Regions from separate parts of the Serratia grimesii genome, predicted to be linked through region 2. Evidence: predicted binding sites of a transcription regulator. Region 2 holds the regulator's gene; each other region holds the start of a gene.
The links. Region 2 encodes PurR, which represses purine synthesis genes. Its sites were predicted from a motif close to CANGCAAACGTTTGCNTG; they were not measured.

Region 1: the regulator PurR is predicted to act here: its motif matches at 2,475-2,492, upstream of purL (phosphoribosylformylglycinamidine synthase).
Region 3: the regulator PurR is predicted to act here: its motif matches at 2,450-2,467, upstream of tusA (sulfurtransferase TusA).
Region 4: the regulator PurR is predicted to act here: its motif matches at 1,852-1,869, upstream of serA (phosphoglycerate dehydrogenase).

What each region holds. Positions count from the first base shown of each region.
Region 1 covers NZ_LT883155.1:3,934,917-3,939,699, reverse strand. The annotation lists gene SGBXF1_RS18470 (DUF2339 domain-containing protein) at 1-226, opposite strand, end outside; gene tadA (tRNA adenosine(34) deaminase TadA) at 336-848, shown strand; gene mltF (membrane-bound lytic murein transglycosylase MltF) at 849-2,309, opposite strand; gene purL (phosphoribosylformylglycinamidine synthase) at 2,586-4,783, shown strand, end outside.
Region 2 covers NZ_LT883155.1:2,324,837-2,329,619, forward strand. The annotation lists gene punC (purine nucleoside transporter PunC) at 1-562, opposite strand, end outside; gene punR (DNA-binding transcriptional activator PunR) at 686-1,630, shown strand; gene purR (HTH-type transcriptional repressor PurR) at 1,627-2,652, opposite strand; gene cydH (cytochrome bd-I oxidase subunit CydH) at 2,976-3,065, shown strand; gene sodB (superoxide dismutase [Fe]) at 3,119-3,697, opposite strand; gene SGBXF1_RS11020 (C40 family peptidase) at 3,894-4,715, opposite strand.
Region 3 covers NZ_LT883155.1:246,279-251,061, reverse strand. The annotation lists gene SGBXF1_RS01105 (zinc/cadmium/mercury/lead-transporting ATPase) at 1-2,051, shown strand, start outside; gene tusA (sulfurtransferase TusA) at 2,117-2,362, opposite strand; gene SGBXF1_RS01095 (7-cyano-7-deazaguanine/7-aminomethyl-7-deazaguanine transporter) at 2,583-3,248, shown strand; gene SGBXF1_RS01090 (GNAT family N-acetyltransferase) at 3,261-3,725, shown strand; gene SGBXF1_RS01085 (DcrB family lipoprotein) at 3,806-4,369, shown strand; gene glpC (anaerobic glycerol-3-phosphate dehydrogenase subunit GlpC) at 4,421-4,783, opposite strand, start outside.
Region 4 covers NZ_LT883155.1:4,239,593-4,244,375, reverse strand. The annotation lists gene SGBXF1_RS19925 (LysR family transcriptional regulator ArgP) at 1-767, opposite strand, end outside; gene rpiA (ribose-5-phosphate isomerase RpiA) at 971-1,627, shown strand; gene serA (phosphoglycerate dehydrogenase) at 1,952-3,190, shown strand; gene SGBXF1_RS19910 (5-formyltetrahydrofolate cyclo-ligase) at 3,235-3,843, opposite strand; RNA gene ssrS (6S RNA) at 3,871-4,053, opposite strand; gene zapA (cell division protein ZapA) at 4,095-4,424, opposite strand; gene SGBXF1_RS19895 (YecA/YgfB family protein) at 4,746-4,783, shown strand, end outside.

The DNA of each region.
Region 1 (4,783 bases), 1.6 Mb from region 2:
TGAGTCGGTATAGCAGTGCGCTGTCGGCGAACAGGCTACTGATGGCGATTACCAGAGAAGCCAGTGCGGCGAAAAACGCATAGCGTGCCAGCCGTCGCCAGTCGAAGGGCTGTACCTCGACATGTTGCATCAGTTGTTGCTGTTGCTGTGTCGTCAGTGCGCCTTCAGCTACCCAGCCGTCCAGTGCTTTACGCACTACGGCGGCATTCTTTTTATTGAATTTCATGTTTCCTGTCCCTGAAAAACACTGTTATTCGGCCAGTATAGTCGAGTGGCTGCGATAAAAGGGGCTACTGTGTATAATGCCCGCCGCAAAGTGCACGAGGAATAATGCAATGACTGAATATAACGATGAATACTGGATGCGTCAGGCATTGCAGCTGGCCTTGCGTGCGCAAGAAGAAGGTGAAGTGCCGGTGGGGGCATTGCTGGTGCTGGATAATCAGGTGATTGGCGAAGGCTGGAACCGGCCGATTGGCCGCCACGATCCAACCGCGCATGCAGAGATCATGGCTCTGAGACAGGGTGGCTCGGTATTGCAGAATTACCGTCTGCTAAATGCCACGCTGTATGTGACACTGGAACCTTGTGTGATGTGTGCAGGGGCGATGGTGCATAGCCGCATTCGCCGGTTGGTATACGGTGCGCCCGATGTAAAAACCGGTGCAGCAGGATCACTGGTGGATATTTTGCGCCATCCAGGCATGAATCATCAGGTGGAAATCCTGTCCGGCGTGCTGGCCGAGGAGTGCGCCGCTACGTTGAGCAACTTTTTCCGCATGCGCCGTGAACAGCAAAAGGCGTTGAAACTGGCACAGCGCGCAGGTCTGGATAAGAACCCAGATTAATCAGAAGTTAAGTGCCAGTTCCGGTGTGACGGCCGGGTAGCCTTTCCCCATTTCAGCCTGTTCGGCGGCTTCCTGCGCTGCCTTTCTCTCTTTTTCCAGTAGATAACCCACCAAACTGACCTGATAACGTCGGATGTTCTCTACATAGTTATAAGCTTCACGCCCGCGTGCATAGCCGTAGGTCAACTGCGGGTAATAGCGCTTTTGGCTGAGCATCGGCAGGCGCTGTTTGACGTCTACCCAGCTGTCCGGATTGCCTTTTTGCATCTTGGTCAGCTTGCGGGCATCGAGCATATGGCCCCAACCCATGTTGTAGGCCGCCAGTGAGAACCAGATGCGTTCATCTTCCGGCACGCTGTCGGGTACCTTGGCCATCAACCTTTGCAGGTAGAGTGCGCCACCCTGGATACTTTCCTCAGGATCGAGACGATCATTAACTCCCAGACCGTCGGCAGTGGCTCGCGTTAGCATCATGAGCCCGCGTACACCCGTCGGTGAGGTTGCCTGGGGATTCCAGTGTGATTCCTGATAGGCAATAGCTGCCAGCAGTTTCCAGTCGATCTCATTGGCATACTTTTCAAACAGCGAGCGAAATGTTGGCAGGACGGAGTCGATGGCTGATAGGAAGGTCTTGGTATCAACGTAATCGAAACTGCCGACGTGGCCGAGATATTTTTCCTCCAACCGTGCCAACGTCCCGTCGTCAACCATTTGACTGTAGAAGTCTAGCATTGCTGCATACAGACTGTCGTCGGTGCCGCGCTTCAAATACCAGGTGACGGGTTCTTCATCAGTCACGTCGAAGGCGACCGCCAGCTGCGGGTGGATACGTTGCAGCAGGGCAATGGTCACCGAATCACCGAGGGTATAGTCCAGTTTGCCGTCAGCTACCTGCTCCAACAGCTCCTTTGAGGTGAGATCGCTGGAGGATTCCCAGCTGAGGTTCGGGAACTTGCTTTGCTTAAGCTGTTTCAGCGTGCTTACGTGGGCAGAGCCAGAAGCAACGGCCAGTTTACCTTTAATATCGGCAAAGGTTTTTGGCCGAGCGGTTCCCAAACGGTAGACCAACTGCTGGGAGACCGAATAATAAGCTGGACCGGTGCGTGCGCGGCTGAGCCGATCCTGATTGTAGATCAGGCCTGCGGCCAGCAGGTCTGCATCGTCATCATCTAAATCGTCAAAAAGGTCATTGATATTCTTATGCGGGATCACCACCAGTTTCACACCCAGATAGTTGGCGAAGCGTTTTGCCAACTCATAGTCGAGACCACTCGGTCCCTGTTTGGTCGTGAAATAGGTTAACGGCGAGTTTAGCGTACTGATACGCAACTCCCCGCGGGATTTAATCTCTTCGAGTTGCCCGCCCTGACCGCCGCGCCAGGTAATATTGGGCCACAAGGCGAGCGCCAGAAGCAAGGTAACAACACCGATTAGAATGTAGTTTATTTTAAGGCGTTTCAAATAGTTATCCAGTGGTGGCACACGTGCACTGCCGACAGCAAACCAGTCTTTTCTTATGGTTAAATCACCAGTGCGGGGGCATTTTGCGCAACAAAACGCCAGCGTGCAACTTTATTGACACGTTATGACAATTCGATGGCGCAAACAGCTTTTATCAATAATAGCTACGCAAACGGTTTCGTCTGCGGCGTAGATTCTCTATAATGGCGCGCGTTTTCCCCCTGTTGCGCCCAATGAAGTGCTGAAGTCAGTTGCTTCGAAGACGAGAGAACTTTGATTATGGAAATACTGCGTGGTTCGCCCGCTTTGTCGGCTTTTCGTGTTACCAAACTGCTGTCCCGCTGTCAGGACGCTCAACTTCCTGTTAGTGATATCTACGCCGAGTACGTCCACTTTGCTGATGTTAGCGCGCCGCTAAACGCCGAAGAGCATGCCAAGCTTCAGCGTCTACTCAAGTACGGCCCCTCTCTCGCCGAACATGCCCCTGAAGGTCGCTTGCTGTTGGTGACGCCGCGTCCGGGTACTATTTCTCCGTGGTCTTCTAAAGCCAGCGATATCGCCCATAACTGCGGTTTGAAGCAGGTACTGCGATTGGAGCGCGGCCTGGCGTTTTACGTTAAGGCGCCGACGCTGACTGAAGCGCAATGGCAGCAGCTTGCTGTACTGTTGCACGATCGCATGATGGAAACCGTCTTCAGCAGTTTGCAACAGGCGGAACAACTGTTTGCTCAACATCAGCCTGCGCCTTACCAGGCCATCGATATGTTGGGTGAAGAGCGCAGCGCGCTGGAACAGGCCAACATCAAGTTGGGCCTGGCGCTGGCTGAGGACGAAATCGACTATCTTCTGAATGCCTTTACCGGTTTGGGGCGCAACCCGACGGATATCGAACTCTATATGTTCGCGCAGGCCAACTCTGAGCACTGCCGCCATAAAATTTTCAACGCCGATTGGATTATCGACGGTGAACAGCAGCCGAAGTCGCTGTTCAAAATGATCAAAAATACTTTTGAGCAGACGCCGGATTATGTGCTGTCGGCTTATAAAGATAACGCCGCAGTAATGGAAGGCTCGCAGGTAGGGCGTTTCTTCGCTGAGTCGGAAAGCGGTCAATATGATTATCATCAGGAAGAAGCACATATTCTGATGAAGGTGGAAACTCATAACCACCCGACAGCAATCTCCCCATGGCCAGGCGCAGCTACCGGTTCCGGCGGTGAGATCCGTGACGAGGGTGCTACCGGTCGCGGTGCCAAACCCAAAGCGGGCCTGGTGGGCTTCTCGGTCTCCAACCTGCGTATTCCTGGCTTCGAACAGCCATGGGAACAGGATTTCGGCAAACCTGACCGCATCGTTACTGCTCTGGACATCATGACTGAAGGTCCATTAGGCGGTGCAGCGTTCAACAACGAATTTGGTCGTCCGGCACTGGTGGGTTACTTCCGTACTTATGAAGAGCAGGTCAACAGCCATAATGGCGTGGAACTGCGTGGCTACCACAAGCCGATCATGCTGGCGGGCGGTATTGGTAACATCCGCGCCGATCACGTGCAAAAAGCGGAAATCACCGTAGGCGCCAAGTTGGTGGTGCTGGGTGGCCCGGCGATGAACATCGGTCTGGGTGGTGGTGCAGCCTCTTCCATGGCGTCCGGCCAGTCTGACGCCGATCTGGATTTCGCCTCGGTACAGCGCGACAACCCGGAAATGGAGCGCCGTTGCCAGGAAGTGATTGACCGCTGCTGGCAATTGGGCGCACAAAACCCAATTCTGTTTATTCACGATGTGGGTGCTGGTGGCTTGTCTAACGCCATGCCTGAGCTGGTTAGCGACGGTGGCCGCGGTGGTCGTTTCGAACTGCGCGATATTCTGAACGACGAGCCGGGCATGAGCCCACTGGAAGTCTGGTGTAACGAATCGCAAGAACGTTATGTCATGGCGATTGCGCCAGCGCAGATGGCGCAGTTTGACGAGATTTGTCGCCGCGAACGTGCCCCTTATGCCGTGATTGGTGAAGCTACCGAAGAACAGCATTTGACGCTGAACGACAGTCATTTCGACAATCAACCGATCGACATGCCGCTGGACGTGCTGCTGGGCAAAACGCCGAAGATGACGCGTGACGTAACGCGCCTGCAGGCCAAAGGCGAGCCGGTGCAGCGTGACAATATTACTCTGGCTGATGCAGTCAACCGTGTTCTGCATTTGCCGGCTGTTGCCGAGAAAACCTTCCTGATCACCATTGGCGACCGTACCGTGACCGGTATGGTGGCGCGTGATCAGATGGTTGGTCCATGGCAGATCCCTGTAGCGGATTGTGCAGTAACGACCGCCAGCCTGGACAGTTACTATGGTGAAGCGATGTCGATCGGCGAACGTGCGCCGGTTGCGCTGTTGGACTTCGCCGCTTCTGGCCGCCTGGCGGTAGGGGAAGCGTTGACCAACTTGGCAGGAACTGAGATTGGTTCACTCAAACG
Region 2 (4,783 bases):
GTGCCGCCTTGGCGCTTTCTTTCAATAGCAGGGTAGGCAGCAGCAGTATAACGGTGATGCCCAGCAGCACGGCGAAAATAGCGCGCCAACCCATATGGTTTAACAGCCATGCCCCGACCAGCGGTGCCAGTGCGGGTGAAAGCGCCACCAGTGGCATAATAGTGGCGAAAACACGGTTTGCCTTACCTTCACGGTAACGGTCAATGACGAGCGCTTGCCAGGTGACCGCGGCGGAACAAACCCCAATGGCCTGGATAAAACGCAGCGACCAGAGCTGAACGGCATTCTCTACCCACAACATGCCCAGGCAACCCAGGGCAAACAGGGCCAGACCAATCAATAGTACGGGCTTGCGGCCAAGGTGATCGGAAAGCGGGCCCCAGAGTAATTGTGCAAAGGCAAAGCCGGCCAGGAAGATACTCAGGCTGGCGCTGATCGCCCCGGCAGAAATTTGCAGGTCTTGCTGCATCACACCAAAAGCGGGCAAGTACATGTCGGTAGCCAGGTAACCCAGCATACTCAGACCGGCAAGATAGAACATAAAACCAAAGGAATTTCGCATGGTATTTCTCGTTAATATTTTATTGTCGCAGGTTTTTAGCGCCGGCAAGTGTATCCGGCTGGATCTCTGCTTGTGAAACGGTAATATTTGCAAAGTGCTGTTAAAAAAATTGAAGGCAAAACCATGTGGTCTGAATATTCTCTGGATGTAGTGGATGCTGTTGCCCGAACCGGTAGCTTTAGCGCAGCGGCGCAGGAATTGCATCGGGTACCCTCAGCGGTAAGTTACACCGTGCGGCAACTTGAGCAATGGCTGGCGGTACCGTTGTTTGAGCGTCGTCATCGTGATGTGGAGCTGACGCCTGCGGGTGTGCTATTTATTCAGGAAGCGCGTGGTGTCATCAAAAAAATGCTCGACACCCGACGGCAGTGTCAGCAAGTAGCCAACGGCTGGCGTGGTCAGTTGAAGATTGCCGTAGATATTATCGTCAAGCCACAGCGTTGCCGTCAGTTGGTGTTGGATTTTTATCGGCATTTTCCTGACGTTGAATTATTGGTTCAGCCAGAAGTGTTTAATGGCGTGTGGGATGCATTGGTGGATGGCCGTGCTGACATGGCGATAGGTGCGACGCGGGCCGTGCCGGTCGGTGGTGGGTTTGCCTTTCGCGATATGGGCGACATGCGTTGGTTATGCGTCGCCAGCCCCCAGCACCCGCTGGCCGCTTTAGAGGGGTTACTGAACGATGACCAGCTCCGGCCTTTCCCGTCACTGTGTCTGGAAGATACCTCACGTAATCTCCCCAAGCGGGTCACCTGGACACTGGATAACCAACGGCGGTTGGTAGTGCCGGACTGGGCGTCGGCGGTGGATTGCCTGTGCGCCGGATTGTGTGTGGGGATGATGCCCGCACATCAGGTCTTGCCGTTAGTAGAACGTGGGGAACTGGTAGCGCTACAGTTGCAGCAGCCGTTTCCTGCCAGCCCCTGTTGCCTGACATGGCAGCAAAATACGCCATCACCGGCGATGGCCTGGCTATTGGACTATTTAGGCGACAGCGAAACGTTGAATCAGGAATGGTTAAGTGAAGTGACGCCGGAAACCGCAGTGGCTTCCGGCGTGAATGACTAACGGCGGTAATCGATAAACGGACCGTCAGCAACCGAACGGCGCTCAACCAACTTAGGATGAACCTCGATCACCTGTGACTCTTCACGCTTGCTGATGATGCGGTCCAATAACATGGTGAATGCCATCTCACCCAAGCGCTCTTTAGGTTGATGAATCGTGGTCAGTGCCGGGGTGAAATAGCGCGCATTGCGCACGTTATCATAGCCAATGACCGAGATATCTTGCGGCACGCGTAGCCCAAGCTCATCGGCGGCACAGATAGCCCCCATTGCCATGATATCGCCGCCACAGAATACCGCGGTTGGACGCTGCTTCTGCGACAGTATCTGGTGCATGGCCTTGTAGCCGGATTCTGGCTCAAAGTCACCCTGGACGACCCACTCGTCGCGCACGTCGATATTGGCTTCTTCCATGGCTTTTAAGAAGCCCTGATGGCGTCCGCCCCCAGTGTTACGCGCCAGTTGGCCGGGAATGGCACCGATATCGCGGTGTCCGCGCTCGATCAGATAACGTCCAGCCAGATAGCCACCTTCGAAGGCATTATCAATGATGGTATCAGTAAAATCACCGCGTGCTGCGCCCCAGTCCATCACGACCATCGGGATGTTGCGATAATCTTCCAACATGCCGAGCAATTGGTCTGGGTATTCTGAACACATCACCAACAAGCCATCGACGCGCTTTTGCGCCAGCATCGCCAGATAGGCGCGCTGTTTGTCCAAATTGTTGTGCGAGTTACACAGAATCAGCGTATAGCCTTTGCTGTAGCAACTGTTTTCTACCGCTTCGATCACTTCAGCAAAGTAGGGCGCTTCACTAGAGGTTGCCAGCAGACCAATCGATTTGGTGTGATTGACCTTCAGACTGCGCGCCACAGCACTGGGTGAATAATGCAGCTCTTTAATCGCGGCACCCACGGCCGCTTTTGTCTCTTCGGCGACGAAACGAGTCTTATTGATGACGTGCGAAACGGTGGTGGTGGAAACGCCAGCGCGTTTGGCCACATCTTTAATCGTTGCCATGTAAAGAATGACTCCTGAACTCACATGTTGCAGTATGTAAGTGTGATGTTAATCGTTTGCCTGCGTAGATCCTTCTCCAAAGAAGCGAAAACTGAGTTTTTAGTGTGTTGAAGTCGTCAGCGCTTGGTCAGGAGGGGCATTTTGCCGGTACACAGTTGTGAACTGCGAATTTTGTCCCATATTGAGCAAAAGGGGAAGAGGTAATCGGTATTATAAACCGGGAAATGATAACAAGATTTTATTGGCCAACTGTGTGAAAATGGTTTGACGCATTAATTGTGTGCCTTTTATCCTTGGGAAAACCAATCTGAAAAGGAGTTGTAATGGATACCGATCTGAAAATGTCACTGTTCACCACTGTCTGTGCGCTGGCCGTGATTATTGCTTTTAGCTTCACCGCAGCATTGAACTGATCCCCGAAGTAAAAACAGGCGCAGCTTAGTGCGCCTGTTTGCCTCAACCCGCGTTATGCCAGGTTTTTCTCCACAAATGCCCAGTTAACCAATGCCCAGAAATTCTCCAGGTAGGTCGGGCGTGCGTTGCGGTAATCGATATAGTAGGCGTGTTCCCACACGTCGACGGTCAGTAACGGTTTGTCTTCACCGGTCAGCGGCGTACCAGCGTTCGACGTATTAACAATAGCCAGCGAGCCGTCAGCCTTTTTCACCAGCCAGGTCCAGCCGGCGCCAAAGTTTTTGATTGCAGCCTCGCTAAATTGCTCTTTGAAGGCGGCGAAAGAACCAAACGCCTGATTGATAGCGGTAGCCAATGCGCCCTGAGGCTCACCACCGCCCTGTGGCGATAAGCAGTGCCAATAGAAGGTGTGGTTCCATACCTGAGCGGCATTGTTGAAAATGCCGCCACTGGACGCCTTGATAATCGCTTCCAGAGATAACCCGTCAAACTCGCTACCTTTCAGCAAATTGTTCAGATTGACCACATAGGCGTTGTGATGCTTACCATAGTGGTATTCCAGTGTTTCTGCTGAGATGTGGGGTTCGAGAGCGTTTTTCTCATACGGTAGTGCAGGTAGTTCAAACGACATTGCTTCCTCCTTATACAGGATCCATCCGGTACTCAATTACCTGGGTAACAGGTTGGCCTGTTTTTATTGTGGGTATTTAGCTTAGCAATTTTCGCAATAAAAATCAGTGATGAGTCTGAGAAAGGTACAGGTACGGCAGTAAGCGTTGGAGAATTAAACCGAAGAGAGCGGCTGGTAAGGCCAGCCGCAGAACGAATTATCGAATGGTTTTCGGTGTCACTACACGGCGTGCGCCGATGTAATGGTTTTGCCAGTAGTCATTGTCGAGCTGGCTGATACGAATTTCTTCACCGGTGCGCGGAGACTGAATAAATTTGCCGTTGCCCAGATAGACACCTACATGGTCGGCTACGCCGCGATTGTTAATGCGGAAGAACACCAGGTCACCACTTTCCAATTCATTTTTCTTGATCGGTGCGGCGTCACGCAGGTGATACATTTCGTTAGCGGTGCGTGGCATTTTGATTTTTACCACGTCTTTATAGGCGTAATAAATCAGACCGCTGCAGTCAAAACCGGTTCTTGGTGAAGTACCGCCCCAGCGGTAAGGTTTGCCCATTTGGTCCATCAGCTTGGCCATCGCGGTTTGCTTGGCGTGCTGGTAGCGTTTCTTATGTGCTGGGGTGAGCTTCAGCGGTTTTTCATCACGTGCCAATTTAGCGGTTGCCATACCGGCTTCACGATGACGACCATAGCCTTTTTTGTAACCCTTTTTCGGCGGGGTCACTTTGATTTTGGCGATTTGTTGAGTTTTGTGTTTCGATTTGGCGCTGACGATCTTTTTAGCGGCTTTTTCTGTTTTGGCTTTGGGAACCTTGGCTGTTTTTTGCGGGGTGGTGACTTTTACTTTTTTGCTGCTAGCCTTAACCGCTTTCTTTTTCTTACGGTCATCTGGCCGGGCTTCGTTTACGTGGCTCTTGCGCTGCTCAGCGGCAATACGCGCCTGTGGCGCTGCGTGCGCCAAATTGAAGAATAGCTGTGTAAACAACAGCACAAAAAGCGTAAGAATTAAACGCATGTCGACGTTACCAACCTTGGCCCCGGAACAGATATCGAAAGAATGACAGTATTCCCGAATTTCGCCAT
Region 3 (4,783 bases), 2.1 Mb from region 2:
TGGACTGCCCAAGTTGCGCCAAAAAAATTGAAAACGCGGTTACCGCAATACCCGGCGTCGACAACGCACGCGTGCTGTTTGCCACAGAAAAATTGGTGGTCGATGCTCAATCCGATATCAGCCTGCGCATTCAAGACGCGGTGAAACAAGCCGGGTTTACCCTTCTCGGGGCACAGACAGCCAAAGCTGACGAGCCAAAACCGTCACGCCTCGGAGAGTTTGGTCCACTGCTGCTGCTCACCACGCTGATGATCGTCAGTTGGGCGCTCAGCATGGCCAACCCTGAACTGAGCCGCATTGCCTTTATCGCGACCACATTGGTAGGTCTGGCACCGGTCGCGACCAAGGCGGTACGACTGATCCGCTCTGGCACACCCTTTGCCATTGAAACGCTGATGAGTGTAGCTGCCATCGGCGCACTGTTTATTGGTGCGACCGCCGAAGCGGCGATGGTACTGCTGCTGTTTATGGTTGGCGAAATGCTGGAGTCCTATGCCGCCAACCGTGCACGTCGCGGTGTGAAAGCGTTGATGGAATTGGTGCCGGAAGACGCCCTGCTGTTACAAGGCACACAGCGCAAGCGGGTACCGGTTTCCAGCCTACGTCCTGGTGATGTGATTGAAATTGCCCCCGGCGGTCGCCTGCCGGCAGATGCTGAGCTGATCAATGCGTTCGCCAGCTTCGACGAAAGCGCCCTGACCGGCGAGTCAGTACCCGTCGAACGTCAGCAGGGTCAAAAAGTGGCTGCGGGCAGTTTGTCGGTCGATCAGGCCGCGCAGATGAAGGTCGTTTCCGAACCGGGCAAAAACGCCATCGACCGCATTCTGCAATTGATTGAAGAAGCCGAAGAGCGCCGAGCGCCGATCGAGCGCTTCCTCGACCGTTTCAGTCGTTACTACACCCCGGCTATCATGCTGCTGGCTATCGCGGTGATCCTGGTGCCACCATTGATGTATTCACAACCTTGGGACACCTGGATTTATCGCGGTCTGACCCTGCTGCTGATCGGTTGTCCATGTGCACTGGTGATCTCCACCCCGGCGGCGATCACTTCCGGGCTGGCCGCCGCCACCCGACGCGGGGCACTGATTAAAGGCGGTGCTGCGCTGGAACAGTTGGGCCAGGTACAAACTATCGCCTTCGACAAAACCGGTACCCTGACAGAAGGCAAACCCACGGTGACCGATGTACTGCCGCTCAACGACATCAGCGAACAACAATTACTGACCCTTGCCGCTGCGGTAGAAGCTGGTTCCCACCATCCATTGGCACAGGCAATCATCAACCGTGCCGAGCAATACGGTGTGCCTCTGCCACTGGCACAAGACCGCCGCGCATTGGCTGGCGTAGGTGTGGAAGGTCTTGTCGACGGTAAAACGGTGCTGATCAGCGCGCCAGCCAAGTTAGCTACAGGCTTGCTGAAACAACAGGGCATCCAGCAGGTAGAACAGCTGGAAAATGCTGGCAAGACCGCGGTGGTGGTACTGGAAGATGGCGTACCTATCGGCCTGCTGGCGCTGCGCGACACCTTGCGCAACGATGCCAAACAGGCGATTGCAGAACTGAATGCACTGGGGATCAACGGGGTGATGCTAACCGGCGATAATCCGCGCGCGGCGGCGGCGATTGCCTCTGAGCTTGGGCTGGATTATCGGGCTGGATTGTTGCCGGAAGATAAAGTGAAGGCCGTAACGGAACTGAGCGAATTGCGTCCGACAGCGATGATCGGCGACGGCATCAATGATGCTCCAGCGATGAAAGCCTCCAGCATTGGCATCGCGATGGGCAGCGGTACCGATGTGGCACTGGAAACCGCCGATGCCGCGCTGACTCATAACCGTCTGCTGGGTGTGGCGGAAATGATCCGCATATCACGCGCCACACATGCCAATATCCGGCAGAACATCACCATCGCATTGGGGCTGAAAGGGGTATTTCTGATTACCACACTGCTGGGCCTGACCGGGTTGTGGCTGGCCGTGCTGGCAGACTCTGGTGCCACCGCACTGGTCACTGCCAATGCCTTACGTCTACTGAAGAAACGCAATTAGGCAATAACATACTGTAACAGCGTGGCCCATTTATGGGCCACGCGATCTATTCCCTCAGGCAGAGATTAAACACCCTTGCGTAGCAGGTAGCGGTAAGGTGCGGTGTCGGTTTCCTGCGCCACCAACGTGTGTTCCATAAAACGGCAGAACCCCGGAATGTCACGGGTCGTCGCCGGATCGTCAGCAATAATCAACAACGTTTCACCGTTATCCATATGGCGCACAGTTTTGCGCACCATCATCACCGGTTCTGGACAGCGCAATCCCAGCGCATCAAGCGTCTGGTCAGCCTGGGCAAATAAGTCAGTCATGCAATTTTTCTCGGTCGAAAACGATCGGCGAACGCTCGCCACATCTCATTACCGCCTAGTTTACGCCGGTAGTTTTTCTGTGCAAGATGCGTTAACGTTTGCGTTAAATTTAACCGTTGCATTGGTTGCGCAAACGCGTATCATGCGGCCGCGCAGCTTATTTCTCGGCGCAGACAAGACATTCTGGGTTCCCTCACCCCATTACTAAAAAGGCTACAACATGTATTCGTTTACTGCCCAGCAGCGCCTTACCGCGTTGATCTGGCTATCGCTGTTCCATATTGTCATCATTACCTCCAGTAACTACCTGGTGCAATTGCCGATGTCCATTTTCGGCTTTCATACCACCTGGGGCGCATTTACCTTCCCGTTTATTTTCCTGGCGACCGATCTGACGGTACGCATTTTTGGCGCACCACTGGCGCGACGTATCATTCTTTCGGTGATGGTGCCGGCGCTGTTCATTTCGTACGTGATCTCCACTGTGACCTATCAGGGCGAGTGGCAGGGTTTTGCCGCCTTGGGCAGTTTTAATCTGTTTGTTGCGCGCATCGCCGTCGCCAGCTTTATGGCTTACGTACTCGGTCAGATCCTTGACGTCCACGTATTCAACCGCCTGCGTCAACGCAGCGCCTGGTGGGTTGCACCCGCAGCGGCCATGTTCCTCGGCAATATCAGTGATACCCTGTCGTTCTTCTTTATTGCTTTCTACAAGAGCAGCGACGCCTTTATGGCCAATAACTGGGTTGAAATCGCCTTGGTGGATTACAGCTTCAAAGTGCTGATCTGCATGCTGTTCTTCCTGCCGATGTATGGCGTACTGCTGAACATGCTGCTTAAGCGCATCGCCTCGCGTCAAAACGACAGTAGCCTGCAACCGAGCTAACCCGTGTTATTATTGGCGGCCTGCACACACCCGGAGGCCGCCATGACAGTGACCACCCGCCACGCCACCCTCGAAGAAATTCATCGTCTGTACCAACACATCCCTGAATTCGGTTGCTTGCACAGCTTGGCTGATTTGCAGCAACGTATTGGATCTGCCTCAGCTAACGCGCTGATCGCCGAGATCGACGGTCAACCCGTCGGTTTTAAACTCGGTTATCAACAGCAGGAAAAGGTGTTTTACAGTTGGCTGGGCGGTGTACTGCCGGCGTTTCGCCGTTATGGTGTCGCACAGGCTTTGCTCGTTGCTCAAGAGCACTGGGCGCGGTCTCAGGGTTTTCGGCTACTGACGGTTAAAACGCGCAATCAGTTCCGTGCAATGCTGATGATGCTCATCAGTAATGACTATCAGATTGTTCAACTGGAAAAGAAAGGCGAAGTGGCTGATTATCGGCTATTACTTGAGAAAACCTTGTGACAACATCTGCCTTGCATTTCACCCTGGAATAGGGTGCGATAAGGCAGTGAAACCCTACCTGAAAGGAAAAAGGAAGCCCAATGCGTAAAGTAGCAAAATTGATGGGTATCAGCCTGTTAGTGCTTGGCCTGGCGGCCTGTGACGGCGACACCAAAGACACCAAGGCATCAGCTGCTGATGCAGCGGCCAGCGCGCCTGCTGGGCAGCAGGTAAGCTTGCTGGATGGTACGCTGGCATTCACCCTGCCAGTTGGCATGGCGGACCAAAGTGGCAAACTGGGCAATCAGGCAAACAACATGCACGTATATGCCGACAGCACCGGCCAACGCGCTCTGATCGTGATCCTCGGTGATAAAACGCCCGACAGCCTGGAAACGCTGAGCAAGCGTCTGGAAGATACCCAGCGCGCGCGTGATGCCAACTTGCAAGTAGTCACCAACAAAGCTATCGAGGTTGACGGCGTGCCACTGCGTCAGTTGGACAGCATCATCACCAGCGGCGGTGAGAAAGCCTACTCGTCTATCTTGATTGGCACGCTGAACAACAACATGCTGACCATTCAGGTGACGCTGCCGGCGGATAACCAACAGCAGGCGCAGACTGAAGCCGAAGGCATCATCAAAACGCTAAAACTGAAGAAATAATACTCGACTGTGTCTCTCCATTGAACGTGGAGAGACACAGCCTGTTGCGCCCTACGCTAATGCTTGCGCCAGCAGAGTGATCGGATGTTCGCAGCGCTTGCTGGTCGACATTTCGATTTGCCATTTGCAGGTTTCGCAGTCAGTGACCACTAAATCCACGCCACTCTCCTCTATCTGACGGAACAGCGATGCACCTATCCCCTGTGAGGTCGCATAGTTTTCCGATTTAAAACCGTAGGTCCCGGCAATCCCGCAGCACTGCGAGTCCAGCACCACCAGCTCAAGCCCCGGAATCTGCCGCAGCAATTCCAGCGTGTAAGCGGTCCAGCCCATTTTTTCCATGTGGCAGGGCGTATGGTAAGCCACCCGCAATGGCGTGTGTTTCAATGGCAACTGGCGCCCTTGGTTGATCAG
Region 4 (4,783 bases), 1.9 Mb from region 2:
TCGATAAGCTCGCCTGAATCCAACTCTTTCTCAATCTGCAAATGCGGAATCATGCAGCAGGTGGTGCCCTGGCGTGCCAACTGCACGAAGGCTTCCGATGAGTTCACGATATGGCAGGGGACGCTGCCCGGCGACAGATCAAAGTTTTGCTGTAGGAAGGCCTGATGCATATCGTCGAGATGATCGAACGCGACCGCAGGCGCTTTTAGCAGCGCGGAGCGCGTAACGCCATTCGGGAAGTAACGCTCGGCAAAGCCTTTTGAGGCGACAAACAGATAATCCAGTGCACCCAGTTGATCTACCAGACAGCTTGGCAGCGGCTGTGGCTGAATACTCACTGCGCCCACCACTTCGCCGCGCCTCAGGCGTTCCTGAGTACGTGTTTCGTCTTCTACCTGGAGATTGAGACGGATAGGAGAGTCGGTCAGTACCGGTTTTAGGGCCGGCAGCAGCCAGGTTGCCAGGCTGTCGGCGTTGACCGCCAGCGACAGCAGCAGCGGCGTATCAATGCCGGTGTCGTTACCCAACCATTCTTCTTCCAGTAACTCAACCTGATGCAGCAACGCCAACAGTTTCTGGCCCTGTTCGGTCGGTCGTGGTGGCACGGTGCGCACCAACAGCGGTTGGCCGAACAGGTTTTCCAACTGCTTGATGCGCTGGGATACTGCCGATTGGGTGATACAAAGTTTTTGCGCGGCGCGCTCAAAGCCACGCTCACGGATCACCGCGTCCAGCGCTTGTAGCGTTCGATAGTCTGGGCGTTTCATCGGAAAGATATCCCTTAAAGTAAATTGATACAGGCACTATGCCACATCTCTGGTGTTTTACAGGTGGAAAATCATCGGGCTATATTGCCGCGATGCGCCTAAAAATGCGGCTTAAGGCAAAGAAGTGTGATCCTGCCTGAGTGAAAAAGAGTGATTTACCCTATAATACGCACACGTTTTCGTACAGAGGCAAGGGACATATTATGACGCAGGATGAACTGAAAAAAGCGGTTGGCTGGGCAGCGTTGGATTACGTTACCCCAGGCACCATCGTCGGTGTTGGCACTGGCTCGACCGCCGCCCATTTTATTGATGCGCTCGGCTCGATCAAGCACCAAATTGAAGGGGCGGTGTCCAGCTCTGACGCTTCCACGGCCAAGTTGAAAAGCCTTGGCATCCACGTGTTCGACAGCAATGAAGTAGATTCACTGGATATCTATGTCGACGGTGCGGATGAAATCAACCGTCAGATGCAGATGATCAAAGGCGGCGGTGCTGCGCTGACGCGTGAAAAAATCATTGCCGCCATTGCGCGCAAGTTTATCTGTATCGTCGATTCGACCAAGCAGGTCGACGTGCTGGGCAAATTCCCATTGCCGGTGGAAGTGATCCCGATGGCGCGCTCCTACGTCGCACGTGAGCTGGTGAAACTGGGCGGTCTGCCGGAGTATCGCCAGAATGTGTTGACCGATAACGGCAACGTGATCCTCGATGTACATAACCTGAGCATCGTCGATGCCATTGCGTTAGAAAACAAAATTAACGGTATCGCTGGTGTTGTCACCGTCGGTCTGTTCGCCAACCGTGGTGCTGATGTGGCGCTGGTTGGGACACCTGAGGGTGTGAAGGTCGTCCAATAACCGAAGGTGCCTTTGGGGCGTCCCCTGCATCGCACCTTTGTATGCGGTCTTGGATCCTACCGGACCGCATAATTCACTGGCTAAAACATCTTTTATTAAAAGCGCTAAATTTGGTGACATATGTCACATTACGGGCGTTAGCTCCACGAAGCTCCTGTCTAATTCTTTCCCTTTGGCATTTTCTGCCAGAAACCACCGACAACGCTGAGCCTTGTACTGACGGGCGGGCAATCGTTTGTATTGCCGCCTGCGTTATTTTTGTTATGTTGGATGGGTGCTGTTTAACAACAGCCGCTTCTGAAGTCTGAACATAGGGTCGGGTAAATGGCAAAAGTATCATTGGAGAAAGACAGGATTAAATTCCTGTTGGTGGAAGGGGTTCATCAGAGCACGGTAGATAATCTGCTGGCAGCCGGATATACCAACATTGAATATCACAAAGGTGCGTTAGACACCGAATCGCTTAAGGCATCCATTCGCGATGCTCACTTCGTCGGCATCCGATCGCGTACGCATCTGACCGAAGAGGTTTTCGCTGCCGCAGAAAAGCTGGTGGCGGTGGGCTGTTTCTGTATCGGTACTAACCAGGTTGATCTGAAGGCGGCGACCAAACGCGGCGTTCCGGTGTTTAACGCACCTTTCTCTAATACCCGATCCGTGGCCGAAATGGTGCTGGGCGAACTGCTGCTGCTGTTGCGTGGTATTCCGTCCGCTAACGCCAAGGCGCACCGCGGTGAATGGCAGAAACTGGCCGTTGGCTCGTTTGAGGCACGCGGCAAGAAGTTGGGGATTATTGGCTACGGCCATATCGGCACCCAGTTGGGCATTCTGGCCGAAGGCTTGGGCATGAAAGTGTTCTTTTACGATATTGAGAACAAGCTGCCATTAGGCAATGCCCAGCAGGTACGTCACCTGTCTGATCTGCTCAACATGAGCGATGTGGTGACGCTGCATGTGCCGGAAACCCTGTCGACCAAGAACATGATGGGCGCAGAAGAGTTGGCGCTAATGAAGCCAGGTTCTATTCTGATCAACGCTTCACGCGGCACTGTGGTTGATATCCCTGCGCTGTGTAACGTACTGGCCAGCAAACATTTAGCCGGCGCGGCGATCGACGTATTCCCGGAAGAGCCTGCAACTAACAGCGAGCCGTTTAACTCACCGCTGTGCGAGTTCGATAATGTGATTCTGACCCCGCACATTGGTGGTTCTACGCAGGAAGCGCAGGAAAATATCGGTGATGAAGTGGCTGGAAAACTGGCGAAATACTCCGACAACGGGTCGACACTGTCTGCGGTCAACTTCCCGGAAGTGTCGCTGCCTGCACACAGTGCTAACGCAAGCCGCTTGCTGCATATTCATGAAAACCGCCCTGGCATACTGACGCAAATTAACCAGATTTTCGCGGAAGAAGGGGTGAACATTGCTGCGCAGTATCTGCAAACTGGCCCGGAAATCGGTTATGTGGTCATCGACATTGACGCAGAAACTGAACGTGCCGACGCTGCACTGCAACGTATGAAGGCGATTGCCGGCACCATCCGTGCTCGCTTGCTGCTCTGATTGAAAGCGTTTTGACAAAAAGGCCGGATTACTCCGGCCTTTTGCTATTTAGCTATCTGCCAAACCCAATTCTGCGACGGGGTCACGATCTCCGGCAGCGGGATATCCCAATGTTCCGCCGGTATCTGTTCCACTTGTTGGCAATCATGAGCTAACCCGATGGGGTAAGGACCTGTTTGCTGCCAGTTTTGCAGGGTTCGATCATAGAATCCGCCGCCCATACCTAAACGCTGGCCCGAGCTGTCAAACGCCACCAATGGCGTCAACACCACGTCGAGTGACCCTACCGGCACGACGTTACGCACATCGAGCTGTGGCTCAAGGATATTGAAGCGGTTGCTAATCAGTGGTGTTTCCGGGGTATAGCGCAGAAATAACAGATTCCCTGGGCTAAATGGATGCAAGACCGGCAGGTAAACATGTAAACCTTGTCGCCATAGCCGTTCAATCAGCGGGCGGGTGTCTAGCTCGCCATCAAACGACAAAAATACCGCAATGCTTTGTGCTGCCAGAATACGTGGATGTACCGCAATGCGTTCAGCCGTCTGCAATGCAAAGGTGTGTTGTTGTTCAGGCGTTAAAGCGCGTCGACGCTGGCGGATTTGATGTCGGATATCTTGCCGCTGTTGGGCATATTGGGCTTGAAAAGACATAGTCAGCACACATACCGCTGAGGAAGGGGAATCTCCGAGATGCCGTCGCAGGCTGTAACCCTTGAACCCATGGTTCAAGGTGAACGTGCTGTCGCAATCTTAAGGCTTCTCGGCGGGCCGAGCATGCACACCGATCGCGGATCATCACATTCTGTTGGTACTAAATATCGGCTCAGGGGACTGGCCCGCTGGCGAACATCTCAGAGAAATTTTTTACTCGTTGCCGAAACCTTGGATTTCAGCAAATTAAGTTATTCGAATTGTGCATCCTGACGTTCAGAGATGCGACCTTGTTCAAGCAACGCTTGTTCAATGGTCTGTTGCAGCATACGAATGCGTTGTTCCATATTGGACGCATAATCACGGGTTTTCAACCGTTCTTGAGCAAGTTCGTGACAAACGTTCAATGCTGCGATGAAAACGAGCTGCTCAGTATTTGTGACTCTAGTGCGAACTTTAAGATCTTGCAACCGTTCGTTAAGATCGACCGCTGCCATGTTCAACGCATCTTGTTGTTCTGGCGGGCAATTGACTCTTAAAGAGCGACCAAAAATTTGAATATCTACTGGTTGTGCAGACATGCCACCTTCCTGCCTAAATTTCGCGCCAGCCCCAGCCTACCCTTACCGGGCCAACCAAAGCGGGCGCCACTATATATACCTAGGTACCAAGATACAACCCCTTTTTCAGTACCTGGTTGTAATCTACTGTGACAGACATTACCAGTCAAAAAAGGGTTTCAAAATGCGTATTTAGCGTCATTTTGATCCTTGCCGGCAGTGTGTGAGATCTGACACATCACGATTATAACTAGCCACTGAGGTGTCGCGCTTATCTGGTACAGCGACGGACCTTGGTGGTAGCATAACACGAACTTATCCTGCCAACGATGACGAATGCGCATGTCTATACAGAATACATTTCCAAGTTACCAATCTTT